Regions from separate parts of the Streptomyces thermoviolaceus genome, predicted to be linked through region 2. Evidence: riboswitches for the same ligand, from Rfam matches in the RefSeq annotation. Region 2 holds a riboswitch; the other holds the start of a gene.

Region 1 (7,805 bases), 770 kb from region 2:
CACCGTGAAGGTGGCGGCCAGACAGAAGGCGAGCACGACGGCGGCCTTGGTGAGCAGCAGCCGGGTACGGCCGGCCGGGGCGACCAGCAGATAGCGCAGGGTGCCCGCGCTCGCCTCGCCCGCGATGGCGTCGCCCGCGACGACGCCCACGGCCATCGGCAGGAAGAACGGCAGGGTCGCCGCGAGCGCGGTGAAGACCAGGAAGAGGCCGTTGTTGCTGACCTGTGCGATGAACGGCGGCCCCTCGCCGCCGACCGGGGAGCCGTCCCGGGTCTCGATCCGCACCGCCACCCCGACGAGGACCGGCACGGCGGCCAGTACCCCGAGCAGCACACCGGTGCGCCGGCGCCGGAAGGTGGTCGCCAGCTCGCTGCGCAGCAGCCCGAGCGTCCACAGCGGGTGCGGGGCGGCCGAGGAGTCCGTCGTCCCGGCGGCCGGTCCGGCGGTCTCAGCCCGCGACATCGAACCCCTCCCCGGTCAGGGCCACGAACGCGTCCTCCAGCGAGGCACGTTCGACGCCGAAGCCCCGGACCCGCACCCCGGCGGTGACCAGGGCGGCGTTCACCTCGGCCAGGTCCCGCTCCGGCACCTGCCCGCTCACCCGGTCACCGGTGACCACCAGGTCGCCCACGCCCTGCTCCTTCAGCACCCGGGCGGCCTCCCCCGCATCGGGCGTGGTGACCACGAGCCGGCCGCGCACCCCCGTGGCCAGCTCGGGCACCGGGCCCTGGGCGACGAGCCTGCCGTGGGCCATGACCGCGGCGTGCGTGCACATCTGCTCGATCTCGTCGAGCAGATGGGAGGAGACGAAGACGGTCGTGCCGTCCGAGGCCAGCTGCCGCACCAGGGAGCGGATCTCCCGCATGCCCTGCGGGTCCAGGCCGTTGGTCGGCTCGTCCAGCACCAGCAGTCTGCGGGGCCGCAGCAGCGCGGCGGCCAGGCCGAGCCGCTGCTTCATGCCCAGGGAGTACGCCGTGGCCTTCTTGCCCGCGGCCGCGGTCAGGCCCACCCGGTCCAGGGCGGCGTCGACGCGGGCCGTGCGGGTGCGCGGGTCGGCGGTCGGGTCGGCGGCGTCGTAGCGCAGCAGGTTGTCCCGGCCGGACAGGAAGCCGTACAGGGCGGGGCCCTCGATGAGGGCGCCGACCTGCGGCAGCACGGTGCGGGCGGCGCGGGGTACGGGACGGCCCAGGACGTGCGCGGTGCCGGAGGTCGGCTCGATCAGGCCCAGCAGCATGCGGATGGTGGTGGTCTTGCCCGAGCCGTTCGGGCCGAGGAAGCCGAAGACGCTGCCCTCGGGGACCGTCAGGTCCAGTCGGTCGACGGCGAGCTGTCCGCCCCGGTAGCGCTTGGTCAGCGCATGGGTGCGGATGACGCCGTCCACCATCTCCGGCTGCCGCGTCGCGGCGGGCGCCTCGTCCATCGGCTCCCTCGATCCGTCGTGCCCCGAGCGGGGCTCACCGTGCCTCGTTCGCCGCCTTCACCAGCGTGTCCTTGGTGACGGCACCGGCATAGACCGTGCCGTCGTCGGTGACCAGGGCGTTGATCAGGCGGGTGGAGAACACCGTGCCCGTGCCGAACTTTCCGCCGACCTGGTCGCCGAGCGAGCCGAGGAAGCCGCTCGCGGCGCCCTGCCCGGAGGACGGCCGGGTGCCGCCGCCGAGGCCGGTGTCGAAGCGGACGACGGAGTTCCAGCCCTTGCCGACGACCCGCACACCGTCCTTCGCCGTCCCGTCGCCGGCGGCCTCGCCCGAGGGCAGCAGCCCCTCGGGGAAGGCGCCGAAGGGCAGGGAGTGCTCGCCGGCGTCCTCGCCCTCGGTGACCTTCGCCCCCTCGGGCGGGGTGAAGCGGAACGTGGAGGCGGCCGGTTGCGCGAAGCTGATCCGGGTGAAACCGGCGTCCACGACGGCGGGTCCGCCGCCGGCCGGGGTGAGCGTGAACTTCAGCGGCAGGCCGGTCGCGGAGTCCACCGCGATGGTGATCACGCCGACCGTGGTGCCGGAGGCGTGCCGGGGCGTGACGACCAGCCGGTAGGCGTCCCGGCCGGCCACCCGGGCGGTGCCGTCGACCTTCACCGAGGTGGTGTCGTCGACCGCCGCGAGGACCTTGTCGGCGAAGTCCTGGGGCGTGCCGGGCACCTGCTCGCGGTGCTGTGCGCCGTGCCGGGACGCGGTGGTGTGGTACACCTCGCCGGAGGCGCTGTCGTAGCCCCAGACGTCCTTGCCGTTGTGGACGATGCTGTACTCGGCGGCCTTCTCGACCAGCGAGACCTTCTGCCGGTCGGGGCCGTCGGCCGCGATCCGCAGCGTGTGCGTGCCCGAGGCCAGCTCGGCCAGGCGGGACGCCGGGTCGGCCGACCCCCCGTCACCGTCCTTGCCGGCGCCGGAGGCCAGACCTTCCGCCAGGCCGCCGAGGTCGGGCAGGCCGAGGTCGGTGCTGATCCGGACCGTGCCGGACAGCTGCTCGACGTCGGACGCGGCCATCGTGGCGAGGAGCTGCCGGGCGCTGACGTCGGGCAGGTCGGGATCGCCGGAGTCGGCGAGCGCGGGGACCAGTCCGATGGTCGCCGCGGCCACCCCCATCACCGCCACGGGGACGACGTACCGGGCGGCCTTGCGCCGCACCGGGTGCGGCACGCGCGTCTGCCCGGGGTCCGTGGTGCCGTCGGATGCGTACGGTGCCATGTGTGCCTTACCTCCGTCGTCGGCGGCGGCTCCCCTGTGCGCTGTTCCCACCCGAGCCGCCATTCTCACCCGAAACGGTGAGGAGTGGTGTGGTCCGTGTCTCCATCTGACCAGAACCGCACCCCGAAGACGTCAGACCTCGGGTCCACCCCCCGGTACGCCTGCGGTATGACGCGCCGGGCGACTCTCCCCCCGGGACCCGTAGGGGATGCCGGGGGCGGGGCTCAGGGCGACGGGCAGCAGGCAGGACCGGCCGACGGGCGGGCGGGACCGGCCGATGCGCGGGCCGGACGGCAGGACCCGGCCGACGGGCGGGCCGGACGGCAGGACCCGGCCGGTGCGCGTGTGCGAGGGGTCAGCCGGCCCGGTGCACCACGGCGTCGCACAGGTCGATCAGCGCGGCCTTGGCGTCGCAGTCCTCCAGCGGGGCGAGCGCGGCCCGGGCGTCCTCCGCGTACCGCACGGTGTCCCGGCGCGCCTGCTCCAGGGCCGGGTGGGCGCGCAGCGCGGCCAGCGCCTCGGCGTGCCGGGCGTCGTCGCTGAGGTCGGAGTCCAGCAGCTCGCACAGCGCGACGTCCTCGGCCAGGCCGAGCCGCGCCACCCGCTCGCGCAGCCGCAGCACCGGCAGGGTCGCGATGCCCTCGCGCAGGTCGGTGCCCGGGGTCTTGCCGGACTCGTGGGTGTCGGAGGCGATGTCCAGCACGTCGTCGGCCAGCTGGAAGGCGACGCCCAGCCGTTCGCCGTACTGGGTGAGCACGTCCACGACGGTCTCGTCGGCCCCGGACATCATGGCGCCGAACCGGCAGGAGACGGCCACCAGCGAGCCGGTCTTGCCGCCGAGGACGTCCAGGTAGTGGTCGACCGGGTCCCGGCCGTCCTGGGGGCCCGCGGTCTCCAGGATCTGACCGGTGACCAGCCGCTCGAAGGCCAGGGCCTGCACCCGGACCGCCTCGGGGCCCAGGTCGGCGAGGATCTGCGAGGCACGGGCGAACAGGAAGTCACCGGTGAGGACGGCCACGGAGTTGCCCCAGCGGGTGTTGGCGCTGGCCACGCCGCGCCGCACCGCGGCCTCGTCCATGACGTCGTCGTGATACAGCGTCGCCAGGTGGGTCAGTTCCACCACCACCGCCGAGGGGACCACGCCCGGCGCGTACGGGTCGCCGAACTGCGCCGCGAGCATCACGAGCAGCGGCCTGAACCGCTTCCCGCCGGCCTTGACCAGGTGCTGCGCGGCCTCGGTGATGAAGGGGACCTCGCTCTTGGTGGCTTCGAGCAGCCCTTCCTCGACAGCCGCCAACCCGGCCTGGACATCGGCTTCGAGAGCCTGGCCCCGCACGCTCAGCCCGAACGGCCCGACGACGGTCACGAGGGGTCTCCTGTCTGCTGGTGTCTGCTGGCGATTACACGGTTTGTCGATAGGTCGCTGCCATCACTCAAGTCAGCGTATCCGGTCATGTTTCGATCACCGATAGCGCCCACCGTTCCAGGCCGGGCGCTATCGGGTATCGCTCGATACGGCGCCGAATGCGACATATGTACAGATATGTGCCGTCTTGGTACCCCCTGCCAGAGGTTGCCCGCGCCCGCCATGCGTGCCCACCCATACACACGTTCACACTGGCCATAACGTCACCCGGCGTGACGATCGTCACGCCACGGCGCCCCACACCTCCCTTCATCGCCCGATTCAACCCTATTAGCACCCCAATTCCTGTTAGCCGTGAATACCCCTGCCCGGCGGGCGACCGTGAGGTGTATCACGTCCACGCCGGGCATACATCGCGCCACCCGCTCTTTATTCCCGCTTCACGCAGGCAAGTTGACCCTTGGCGGACGCGAAGGATCAAGCCCCTCATAAGCCCTTGATCATGGAATATCCGGGCGATGCGGGCGACGAGGACTTGTTCCGGACATGTGCTGTCGCATAGCTTCCCGCCACGCCGGGCGGAACGCCGAATCCTGCCGCCGCCCGGAACCCATCGACCGAACCCTCACGGCAGGAGCGGGGGACCCAGGTAAGTCGCCGGGCCGGAGCACCGGACGTCACCGGACGTCAGGCCGCGCCGGAACGGCTAGGGGTGAAGCCGCGCCCTTCGGGGCCGGCCGGGCACCTTTCCGCCCGAACCCGACAGCTCACCTCGCAGGCGGCGGAGAGGAAGAACCCATGTCTGTCCACGGACGTCCTACCCGTCGCAGCGCTCGACTGATGCGGGCCCTCGCCGTCGGCGGCGCGAGCGCCGCCGTTCTCGCCCTGCCTCTCGTGGGCGCCACCGGCGCCGTCGCGGCCACCCCGGCGGCGGCGCAGACCACCGCCACCGCGGTGAGCTACTCGGACAACCTCGACGGCTGGATCCGCGAGTCGCTCGCGATCATGCGGGAGCACGGCATCCCCGGCTCCTACAACGGCATCTACCGCAATGTGATGCGCGAGTCCTCCGGCAACCCCAAGGCCATCAATCTGTGGGACTCCAACGCCGCCAAGGGCATCCCGTCCAAGGGCCTGCTCCAGGTCATCCAGCCCACGTTCGACGCGTACCACGTGCCCGGCACCTCGTACGACATCTACGACCCGGTCGCCAACATCACGGCCGCCTGCAACTACGCGGCCGACCGGTACGGCTCCATCGACAACGTCAACGGCCCGTACTGACCGGCGCCCACGGCGCGTACCGGTGAGCGGTCGGCCGGCCGGGACCCGGTCGGCCGACCACTAGCCAAACAACCGTTCGAGGACGACGGCGACTCCGTCGTCCTCGTTCGACACGGTGACCTCGTCGGCCACCGCCTTCAGTTCCGGGTGGGCGTCGGCCATCGCCACCCCCCAGGCGGCCCACCGGAACATCGGGATGTCGTTCGGCATGTCCCCGAACGCCAGAGCGGCGCTCCGGTCCAGGCCCAGGTGCTCGGCGGCCAGCGCCAGCCCGGTCGCCTTGGTGATGCCGCGGGGCTGCAGCTCGACCGTCCCCGGGCCCGACATGGTGACCGTGGCGAGACAGCCCACCACGCCGCGGGCCGCCGCCGCCAACGCGTCGTCGGACAGCACCGGATGGCGCAGCAGCACCTTGGTGATGGGCTTGTGCCACAGCTCGTCGCGCCGCTGCACCCGGTGGGCGGGCAGGGTCGGGTGCGGCATGCGGTAGCCCGGCTCGATGAGCGTCAGCCCGTCCACGCCGTCCTGGTCGACCGCCGCGTACACCTCGCCCACCTCGGCCTCGATCTTGCCGAGCGCCACCTCCGCGGTCTCCCGGTCCAGGGTGACCGACGCCAGCAGCCGGTCCGCGCCCGCGTCGTAGAGCTGGGCTCCCTGCCCGCACACCGCGAGCCCGGTGATGCCCAGGGACGCCAGCAGCGGCTTCACCCGCGGCGCCGGCCGGCCGGTGACGACGAGATGGCGGGCGCCGGCCGCCGTCGCCCGCGCCAGCGCGGCTCGGGAACGCTCGGACACGCTGTCGTCGCCGCGCAGCAGCGTCCCGTCCAGATCGGTGGCGACGAGGGCGTAGGCAGGGGGTGCGGGCATGAGCGAAGAATACGGACCGTGCACCGTGCCGGGCCTGCCGCCCGTCCGAGGCACGCGCACCGGCCGCCGGGCGTGTCGCCGACGGCGGGTCAGCCGCAGGCAGCTGCCTCGACGCAGCCGCGGGTCCTTGCCGCGACCCGGCCGCGGCTCGTCGTTTCGGCTCAGCCGCGGGCCGAGGTGGCGCTGCCGCGGCGGTGGGTGCGCCACAGCTGGTAGAGGTGCTTGACGCCCGGCCGCACGAAGCGGGCGAGCATGGTGACGAACGGCAGCGGGTCGTCGGCCGCCAGCCAGGCCAGCTCCGTCCCGGTCGCCCGGGCCGGGGCGTGCGGCGTGGTGTAGCCGCTGCGGCGGTAGGCGAGCAGGGCGGGCAGGTCGATGTTCTCCACGACGAAGCGGTGACCGGAGCGCTGCTCCCCCGCCGGGACGGGACGCCCGGTGAGGTCCAGGTGCAGGGCGCGGACCACGTCCACGCCCGACTCGCTCTCGAACAGCCGGAACTGCGCGCCCATCCGCGGATTGAAGTCCAGCAGCTTGTACTGCCCGTCGCGCCGGTCGTAGCGCAGGTCGAGGTCGACGATCCCGGTGAAGCCGATCTGCTTGACGAACCGCTCGGCCAGATCGGCGAGTTCCGGATTGTCCACGACGTAGGCGTGCGCCGTCATGCCCGCGTGGGGCGGCCAGGAACGGACCTTCACCCCGGTGAACAGCGCCTGCGGGGTGGCGTCCTGGGCGAAGTAGGCGTGCACGATCCAGTCCTCGGCCTGCTCCCGCGGCAGGTACTCCTGCAGCACCACCCCCGGCCGCTCGCCCCAGTCACGGGCCAGGGTGAGCAGGCCCTCGCGGGTGGTGATCCGCGTGGTGCCGTTCACCGCCGGGCGGCTGCGGCGCACGAACGCCTCGCGGTTCTTCGCCACCACCGGGAAACGGGCCTGCTCGGCGAAGGCGACGACGTCCTCGTAGGTCTGCGGGAAGGACGTCGCGGGCGCGGGGACGCCGTGCTCCACGCACAGCTCGTACAGCCCCTGCTTGCTGGCCAGCTGCCGGGGCAGGCCGGGGGCCACCCGCGGGAAGAGGAACGGGCCGGCGAGCGCGTCCTGGTGCTCGGCGATCAGGACGGCGGCCTCCTCGTCGGTGGGCACCAGCACGGTGGGCCGGCCGATCCGGCGGCCGATCCGCAGCAGGCCCTCCACCAGATGGCCGGCGTCCTCGGTGCCCCGGGTCCGCCAGACGAAGGCCCGTGTGAGATAGCGGGAGCAGGCCGCGGGGGTGTAGGCGTCCTCGGTGATCGCGTACATCGGCACGCCGAGCCGGCCCAGGCTGCGGATCGCTCCCACCCCGCCGTGGTGCAGCGGATAGTCGCCGAACTTCACGATCAGGGCCGGCACATCGCGGTCGGCCTCGAACGGCACACCGGCGACTCGACTGCCCACGGGTCCCCCCACGTGTCCCCCTCCACGGAGCGGAGCGGACCCACCCCGTCCGCGTCCCCCGAACGACGCTAAGCCGGAACCGGAGACTCCCACAAGACGATTTCGGACATTACAAACTCTTTAGGCACTGCCCGACCAGGCGGCACCGCCGTAACGTGTGCCGCGACCACAGGACCG
Region 2 (7,805 bases):
AACACACCACGGCGCCCCCACCAAGCGGCACCAAACTAGGTCGAGTCGGCAGCGAGTGTCAGCGCTCCACGCCAGGATCCTCCTATGCACATCGACTTGGAGCGCATAGCCGCGATCCAGCGGTCGGTCATCGGAGCTGTGTTACTCGTTGCCATAGTGATGGTGACGTACCGATCGCTTGCCTGGGTCGCGCGTCGGATCCGCCGGATACAAGAGTGGTGGTCGGCCTGGAACGCGAGGGTTGCCGATCGGGACATAGCGCCGACAGCTCAGGCGCTCCAACGGCTTGGTTTGGCAGACCTGCCGATCCATGATCTCCGTGAGGCTGGCCGGAAGACCGCCGGATCCGTAAAACTCCGCTATCAACTGCTCACCTTCGCGGTCAGCATGGGGGCCTTCGACCTGTTGATCGCCGTGATCAAAACCATCGACACTCAGCGGGTGCAACCGGACCTGAGGCCACCGGCGCTGATGCTCGCTGGTGTGACGTTGCCCCTCCTGATGTGGGCCGCCCGGCGTGGCAAGGCCATCGTGGGTTACAGATTCCTGCTCTCGATCATGGCTGCCATCGAGGCGTGCGAGGCTGTGGCCAGCGCGGATACGAGCGCCAGGCATCAGGCGCTTCGGCATCTGGATGACACGTGCTCCATCGTTTGGCGGTCGCTTCTGCGGGTCCACCGGATCTCGAACAGCGTCAGGCGTGGATCTCCCCGGCAGCGCAGCACAAAGCGTCACGCCGCCCTCGTAGTGGCAAAACTGCAGCTTGCCGAGGCGCAGGTTGACACCAAGGGCATTGGTGGGCTCCGCAGTCTGGCCGCGCTGCTCGCCAAGATCGGCAACAGCTACGCTGCCGGAAACGCTGGCAGGCTTCTGCCAGAGCAGAGGCTTCGAGGCACGGTTCCGGTGGCCAACCGAGAAGGGCTTCGGCTGGTTGCCGTGGTCTCCGCTCCAGTAGCAGCGGTTTGCCTGGCCGTTCTGACGGGGCTTCCCTCAGGAGTCGAGACCGTCTTGGCGGCCGCTGTAGCTGTGGTGGCTGCTGCGGCCGCATACGGGCCGCGGGTCGCAATCGCCAAAGCGGCCGAGATCATGAGCATTTTGAAGCAGTAGTACTGCGCTCATTGGTACTGAACGCGCTGCTCAGCAGGTTCTTTTTGCGTGAGCGATGCGTGAGCGGACGATGCGGCACGAGCTGTCACGAGCCACACCGCCCGTCACGGCGCACATGCCCTGACCAGGTGGTTCCGGACCCCGAAGCACGGCCCGGAACCACCCGGCAAGCCTTGGCCAGGACTTTTAATCCATTGGTTGTGGGTTCGAGTCCCACAGGGCCTACCGCGCGGCCCCCGGTCGGACAGCTCCCGACCGGGGGCCGCATGTGTGTCCGCGGGTGGCCGGGCGTGCGTGCAGGGGTGCCGGTCGGGCGGCCGGAAGGAAGCACCGCACACCAGCACCGCACACCCGCCCTGGCCCCGCCTCCGTGATCCGCAGGACCGCAGGACTGATCCCTCGAACGAAGGAATCCGTCGGGAAGGGGTTCGTCCGCGGGGACAACCGCTCGCCGACTGCGGAATGTTGGGCGCGCAAGCCGCCCGTGGCGCGGAGTCGGGCGAGGCCGCTCTCCGGGCGTGGGCCTGATCACCGGCCTGGACTTCTGCTGCCGCCCGTACGCGGACGGCGTCCGTGGCCCGGCCGGGGCGAAAGGACGGACACGTGGATCTGACCGGCAGGAGGATCCTGGTCTTCGGTGTTCTCACCGAGACCAGCATGGGGTACCGGATCGCCGAGGCGGCGACGAGGGCGGGCGCGGACGTGATCCTCGCGAACGCCCCGGGCCGACCGAGTTCCATCATGGGCCGTATCGCGGGACGGCTGCCGAAGGAGCCGGTGGCGTGCCTGTCCGCGGACATCACCGAGCCCGGTGATCTGGCGGCGCTGGCCGACGGGATCGCCGGGCACTGGGAGGCCCTGGACGGAGTGGTGCACGCCGTGGCGTTCGCGCCGCAGGACGCGCTGGGCGGCAACTTCCTGAACACGCCGTTCGAGTCGGTGGCCACCGCGATGAACGTGTCGGCGTTCTCGCTCAAGGCGCTGACGGTGAGCGTGCTGCCGTTGCTGGAGAAGTCCGAGAACCGTGGATCGGTGGTCAGCCTCACCTTCGACGCGTCCGTCGCCTGGCCGGCCTACGACTGGATGGGGCCCGCGAAGGCCGCGCTGGAGGCCACCAACCGCTACCTCGCCCGGTACCTGGGTCCCAAGGGCATCCGCGTGAACGCGGTCGACTCCGGCCCGATCACCACCATGGCGAGCAGGTCCATCCCGGGGTTCGAGGAGCTCGCGGAGGAGTGGCCCCTGCGGGCTCCGCTGGGCTGGGACACCTCGGACGCCTCGCCGGTGGCCGATGCCGTCGTCTTCCTGCTCAGCGACGCGGCCCGGGCCATCACGGGGCAGGTCCTGCACGTGGACGGCGGTGTCTCCGCCGTGGGCGCCTGACGGCGGCGCGGGGGCCGTCTCGCCGGGCCCGCGTCCGTGCGCGGTGGTCGCCCGACCGGCCCGGCCGCGGGAACGGCAGGTCCGGCGGGAACGGCACATTCCGTGCGAACGGCGGGCTCGACGAGAGCGGGTGGGGCTGAGCGAGACTGGACCGGGGCGGCCCGGAGCCCGGCCGGGGCGCGGGGCCGCTTCCGTCCGTCCGGCTCCGTCTGTGCCGCCGCGCCGCCCCTTGTGGCCGTCGGCTCGTGAGGAAAGAGTGCGTCGATGCCGCTGCCCCATGTCCTGCTGTCCGCCGCCGTCTCCCTCGACGGCTGCCTGGACGACGCCGGGCCCGACCGGCTGCTGCTGTCCTCGCCGGCCGACTTCGACCGGGTCGACGAGGTACGGGCGTCGGTGGACGCGATCCTCGTCGGGGCGGGCACCCTGCGGGCCGACGATCCGCGGCTGCTGGTCGCCTCGGCCGAGCGGCGCGCCGCGCGGGTGGCGAGCGGCCGGCCGGAGCATCCGCTGAAGGTCACGGTCACCGCCTCCGGCGATCTCGATCCGGGGGCGCGTTTCTGGCACACCGGCGGCGAGAAGATCGTCTACACCTCCGACGAGGGCGCCCGGCGGCTGCGGCGGGCCGGTGTCGCCGCCGATGTCGTGCCGTTGGGGGCCGAGCCGGACTGGCGGCGGCTGCTGGAACATCTGCACGACGTCCGAGGAGTGCGCCGGCTGATGGTCGAGGGCGGCGGCACGGTCCACACCCAGCTGCTGCAGCGCCGGCTGGTCGACGAGATCCAGCTGGTGGTGGCGCCGCTGCTGGTCGGGGACCCGCGGGCGCCGCGGATGTTCGGGCCCGGCGCGTACCAGAGCGGGCGGCTGCGGCTGCTGGAGACGCGGGCCGTCGGGGACGTCGTCCTGATGCGGTACGAGCCGACCGAGCCCGGCACCGGGGCGGACGCCGTGCCCGCGGACCGGCACTGGCTGCGGATCGCGTGCGAGCTGGCGGCGCAGTGCCCGCCCTCGCGGACCGCGTTCAGCGTGGGGGCCGTGGTGGTCGCGGCCGACGGCACCGAGCTGGCCCGTGCGCACTCGCGGGAGGGCGGTGACCCGGTGGTGCACGCGGAGGAGGCGGCGCTCGCCAAGATCGATCCCGCGGATCCGCGGCTGCCCGGTGCGACGGTGTACAGCAGCCTGGAGCCGTGCGCCCGGCGTGCCTCCCGGCCGCGTCCGTGCGCCCGGCTGATCCTGGACGCGGGAGTGCGGCGGGTCGTCACGGCCTGGCGGGAGCCGGACACGTTCGTGCCGGGCGCCGACGGGGCCGGGCTGCTGGCGGGTGAGGGCGCCCAGGTCGTGGAGCTGCCGGAGTTCGCCGATGCGGCCCAGGCGCCGAACCGGCATCTGCTGCAGTGAGCGATGCGCGAGCGGACCGGACGCCTGCGGGGTGCGTGACGAGCGCCTCACCGGGGTGTGTGCGAGCACTGCCGCGCATGGCGTACACTGGATACACACCGACGCGGGGTGGAGCAGCTCGGTAGCTCGCTGGGCTCATAACCCAGAGGTCGCAGGTTCAAATCCTGTCCCCGCTACTGAAGGCTCAGGGCCGGAATCCCATCAGGGTTCCGGCCCTGAGTGTTGTTCGGCGGCCTGGGCGGCCGCGCTCGGACGGCCTCCGTGGCCGGTGCGATCGGTGCGGTCGACTGCCAGGGCGTCCGGCGCCGGCGGTACACGGTGCCGGTGCTCTGGGCGTGACGCTTGGTTCGCGGTGCCGGTGCTGTGGAGGTGACGCTTGGTTCGCGGTGCCGGTGCTGTGGAGGTGAGGCCCGGTCCGCGGGGCGGTGCGCGAGGCGTGGACGGCGAACCGGGGACGGTGGCCGGGTGGTGACGGTGTGTGGTCACACGGTCCCCGTCCGCATCACGACTGACGAACTGTCATATGACGTCGGCGTGGGACGGGGAGCTTTTTTCGGTCGTCGCTGGCCGGATTCCCGGGTCAACTCGCCCTGGTTTCGCCGGTGATGAGGCGTATGTCCTGGCCTGAAAAGCTGCAAGGAACCAGCCGTACGGGCTTGGAAACGGTGCCTCGCTTCTATTAACGTTCGATAACGCAGCGCGGTCGTCCCAGCCGTCACAAGAGGCGGCTCCGCGTGCGCACGCCGAATCCCGCAAGGGAACCGGGGAACCATCCATCAGGGGTGAATCGGGCCCGACTGCCCTGCTCTGCACGGCAGTTGACGCGCGTAGGAGACCTTCCTGCTCCGAACCCGTCAGCTAACCCGGTAGGCGAGACGGAAGGAAAGGAGTGCGCCTCCGTGGCGTCCAACCCGCCCGCTCCCGAAGCCCCGTTCCTGCCCAGCCCGCACACCGAGACCTTCGGCCACGACGCCGGTCGGTCCGACGAGGGCACCTGGACGGAGTGGAACCCCACCGAGGAGTCCGTCCGCCCGGTGCGCGGCCGGCACCGGGTCGTCAAGCAGCGCGGCGGCGGATTCGCCCGCAGTTCCACCGTGCTCGGCGTGGGTGTGATCGCCGCGGTCGGAGCGGGCGGCATGGCCAGCGCCAACCCGGGCAAGCCGCCGGTGTCCATCTCCCTGCCGGACCTGCCGTCCGTCGGTTCGCTGCTCGACACCTCCGCGCAGCACACCGACACCGAGCAGGGCTCCGCGACCGCGCTCAGCGACGTCACCCAGGTCACCGCCGAGACCGACGGGAACACCGACGCCGGCCGCACCGACGCCGGAGAGGCCCTGCGCAACCGGATCATCGCCCAGGCCGAGCAGCAGCGGGCCCAGGTCGAGATCAAGGCGCAGGAGGAGGCCGACGCCGCCGCCGACCGGCAGGCCGAGCAGGCCGCCGCCCAGGCGCAGAAGGAGGCCGCCGCCGCGAAGCAGAAGGCGGAGGAGGAGGCCAAGAAGAAGGCCGAGCAGGAGCGGCTGGCCCGGCTGGCCAAGCAGTACACGCTGCCGACCTCGTCGTACACCATCACCTCCACCTTCGGCGACGCCGGCTCGATGTGGTCCAGCGGCCACCACACCGGCCTGGACTTCGCCGCGCCCACCGGCACCCTGATCAAGGCGATCCACAGCGGCACCATCACCCAGGCGGGCTGGGCCGGGGCCTACGGCTACCGCACGGTCCTCACCCTGGACGACGGCACCGAGCTGTGGTTCTGCCACCAGTCGTCGATCACCGTGTCCGTCGGCCAGAAGGTGAACACCGGCGACGTCATCGGCCGGGTGGGCGCCACCGGCAATGTGACCGGTCCGCATCTGCACCTGGAGGTCCACCCGGACGGGCAGGCCGCCGGCATCGACCCGATGGCGTGGCTGCAGGGCAAGGGACTCCAGCCGTAGGCGTCGACCGGCCCCGCGCGGCACCGTGGGGCCGTTCGCGTGATCTTCGCCGATGGGCCCGGCGGAGGGCGAAATGACCGGTCCCGGCCGGCGTTGACGTGGGTATGAGTCCTGTGCGCACGCTCGGTCCGTCAAACCTCGAGGTCTTTCCGCTCTGCCTGGGCGGCAACGTCTTCGGCTGGACCGCCGACGAGAAGCAGTCCTTCGCCGTCCTGGACGCGTACACCGCCGCGGGCGGCAACTTCATCGACACCGCCGACTCGTACTCGGCCTGGGCGGAGGGCAACAAGGGCGGCGAGTCGGAGACGGTGATCGGCCGGTGGCTGGCGAAGCGGGGCAGCCGCTCCGACGTCGTCATCGCCACCAAGGTCAGCCAGCACCCGGAGTACCGGGGCCTGTCCGCGGCCACCATCAAGGCCGCGGCCGACGCCTCCCTGCGGCGGCTGGGCACCGACCACATCGACCTGTACTACACGCACTTCGATCAGCCCGAGGTGCCGGTCGAGGAGATCATCGGCGCGCTGGACGAGCTGGTGCGGGCGGGCAAGGTCCGGTACATCGCCGCCTCCAACATCTCCCCGGAGCGCCTGCGGGCCTCGCTGGAGTTCTCCGACCGGGAGGGGCTGGCCCGGTACGTGGCGCTCCAGCCGCACTACAACCTGGTCTCGCGCGACACCTACGAGGGCGAGCTGCGGGACGTCGCCCGGGGCTGGGGCCTGGCGGCCGTGCCGTACTGGGCGCTGGCCGCTGGATTCCTCACCGGCAAGTACCGGCCCGGTGTCACGGTCGACAGCGCGCGGGCGAGCGGTGCCGGGGCCCACCTGGAGACCGAGCGCGGGCGGAAGGTCCTCGCCGCGCTCGACGAGGTGGCCCGACGGCACGGCGCCGAGGTCGCCACGGTGGCGCTGGCGTGGCTCGCGGCGCAGCCGACGGTGGTCGCCCCGATCGCCTCGGCCCGGACGGTGGAGCAGCTTCCGGCGCTGCTCGCCATGGCGGACCTGCGGCTGACGGACGACGACCTGGCCGAGCTGAACCGCGCCTCGGCCTGAGCGGTCCGGGCGGGGCGGACGGCAGGCGGAACAGGCAGAACAGTCAGCCGGAGCAGACGGAGCAGGCAGAACAGTCAGCCGGAGCAGACGGAGCAGGGCCGGTACCCCGTCGGCGGGGTACCGGCCCTGACGCGTCTCGACGGCCTCGAGGGTGCGGCCTCAGGGCTGGTGCGGGGCCCATGGGTCGTGGCCGTGCCAGGGGCCGTAGGGGCCTGCCGGTCCGTGGGTTCCTGGTCCCTGAGGCCCCGGTCCGTGGGGTCCCGGGGCAGGGGAGGGCGCGGTCGGCCCCTGAGCTGCTGCGGTGGGCCCGCTGACGGGGGCCGCGGGGCCGGTGACGGGGAACGGATACGGCTGGACGGCCGGCGGGGTGTGCGGGTACCGCTGGGACTGGCCGTACACCCCGTACACCGGCCACGGGGGTGCGGCCACCGGCACCGGTGGTGCGGTCATGCGGGCGGCGTGGTCGAGGGCGGGCTGGGCCACCTCGCGCCGCCGCCACATCTCGTGCAGCAGCGCCTGCTCCCGTGCCACGAAGTCGGCCCCGGCCCGGCCCAGACGGCCCCGGCGGCGCAAGAACGCCAGCGAGGTCGCGTACGCCTCGTACTCGGCCACCGCCCGCGCCCCGGACCTGCCCAGGTGCCGTCCGGCGTAGTCGCGGGCCAGCCGTCGGGCCCGCAGGGAGCCCAGCGCGAAGGGTTCCGCGGGGGTGAGCCACCCGGCGGCGGCGTACCCGGGCAGCTCCTCGCGTACGGTGCGCAGCTCCCGCTGCCGGGACCAGATGACCAGCCAGGTCAGCAGCCCGAACGCGGGCACCATGAAGGCGACGTAGACGGCGAGGAAACCGAACCGGCCGAAGCTCGCCGAGCCGTTCCACAGGGCGTGCATGCCCATCGCGAGCAGCAGCCCAGCGGGCGGCAGCAGGTGGCGGCGG

The links. A riboswitch is a leader RNA that binds a small molecule or an ion and turns the genes downstream of it on or off. The one in region 2 is predicted to bind cyclic di-AMP.
Region 1: it holds a riboswitch for cyclic di-AMP, as region 2 does, so the genes downstream of both, OG899_RS10940 (transglycosylase SLT domain-containing protein) here and OG899_RS14380 (M23 family metallopeptidase) in region 2, are expected to answer to the same signal.

Annotation. Positions count from the first base shown of each region.
Region 1 covers NZ_CP109280.1:2,504,512-2,512,316, forward strand. Annotated here, with positions in the region: gene OG899_RS10920 (ABC transporter permease) at 1-462, opposite strand, end outside; gene OG899_RS10925 (ATP-binding cassette domain-containing protein) at 449-1,420, opposite strand; gene OG899_RS10930 (DUF2092 domain-containing protein) at 1,455-2,681, opposite strand; gene OG899_RS10935 (polyprenyl synthetase family protein) at 3,037-4,047, opposite strand; cyclic di-AMP (ydaO/yuaA leader) riboswitch at 4,653-4,841, shown strand; gene OG899_RS10940 (transglycosylase SLT domain-containing protein) at 4,846-5,331, shown strand; gene OG899_RS10945 (HAD family hydrolase) at 5,392-6,198, opposite strand; gene OG899_RS10950 (ATP-grasp domain-containing protein) at 6,360-7,607, opposite strand.
Region 2 covers NZ_CP109280.1:3,276,726-3,284,530, forward strand. Annotated here, with positions in the region: gene OG899_RS14355 (hypothetical protein) at 85-1,107, shown strand; tRNA gene OG899_RS14360 (tRNA-Lys) at 1,258-1,331, shown strand; gene fabI (enoyl-ACP reductase FabI) at 1,711-2,490, shown strand; gene OG899_RS14370 (dihydrofolate reductase family protein) at 2,755-3,885, shown strand; tRNA gene OG899_RS14375 (tRNA-Met) at 3,988-4,061, shown strand; cyclic di-AMP (ydaO/yuaA leader) riboswitch at 4,617-4,773, shown strand; gene OG899_RS14380 (M23 family metallopeptidase) at 4,785-5,825, shown strand; gene OG899_RS14385 (aldo/keto reductase) at 5,930-6,874, shown strand; gene OG899_RS14390 (PrsW family intramembrane metalloprotease) at 7,034-7,805, opposite strand, start outside.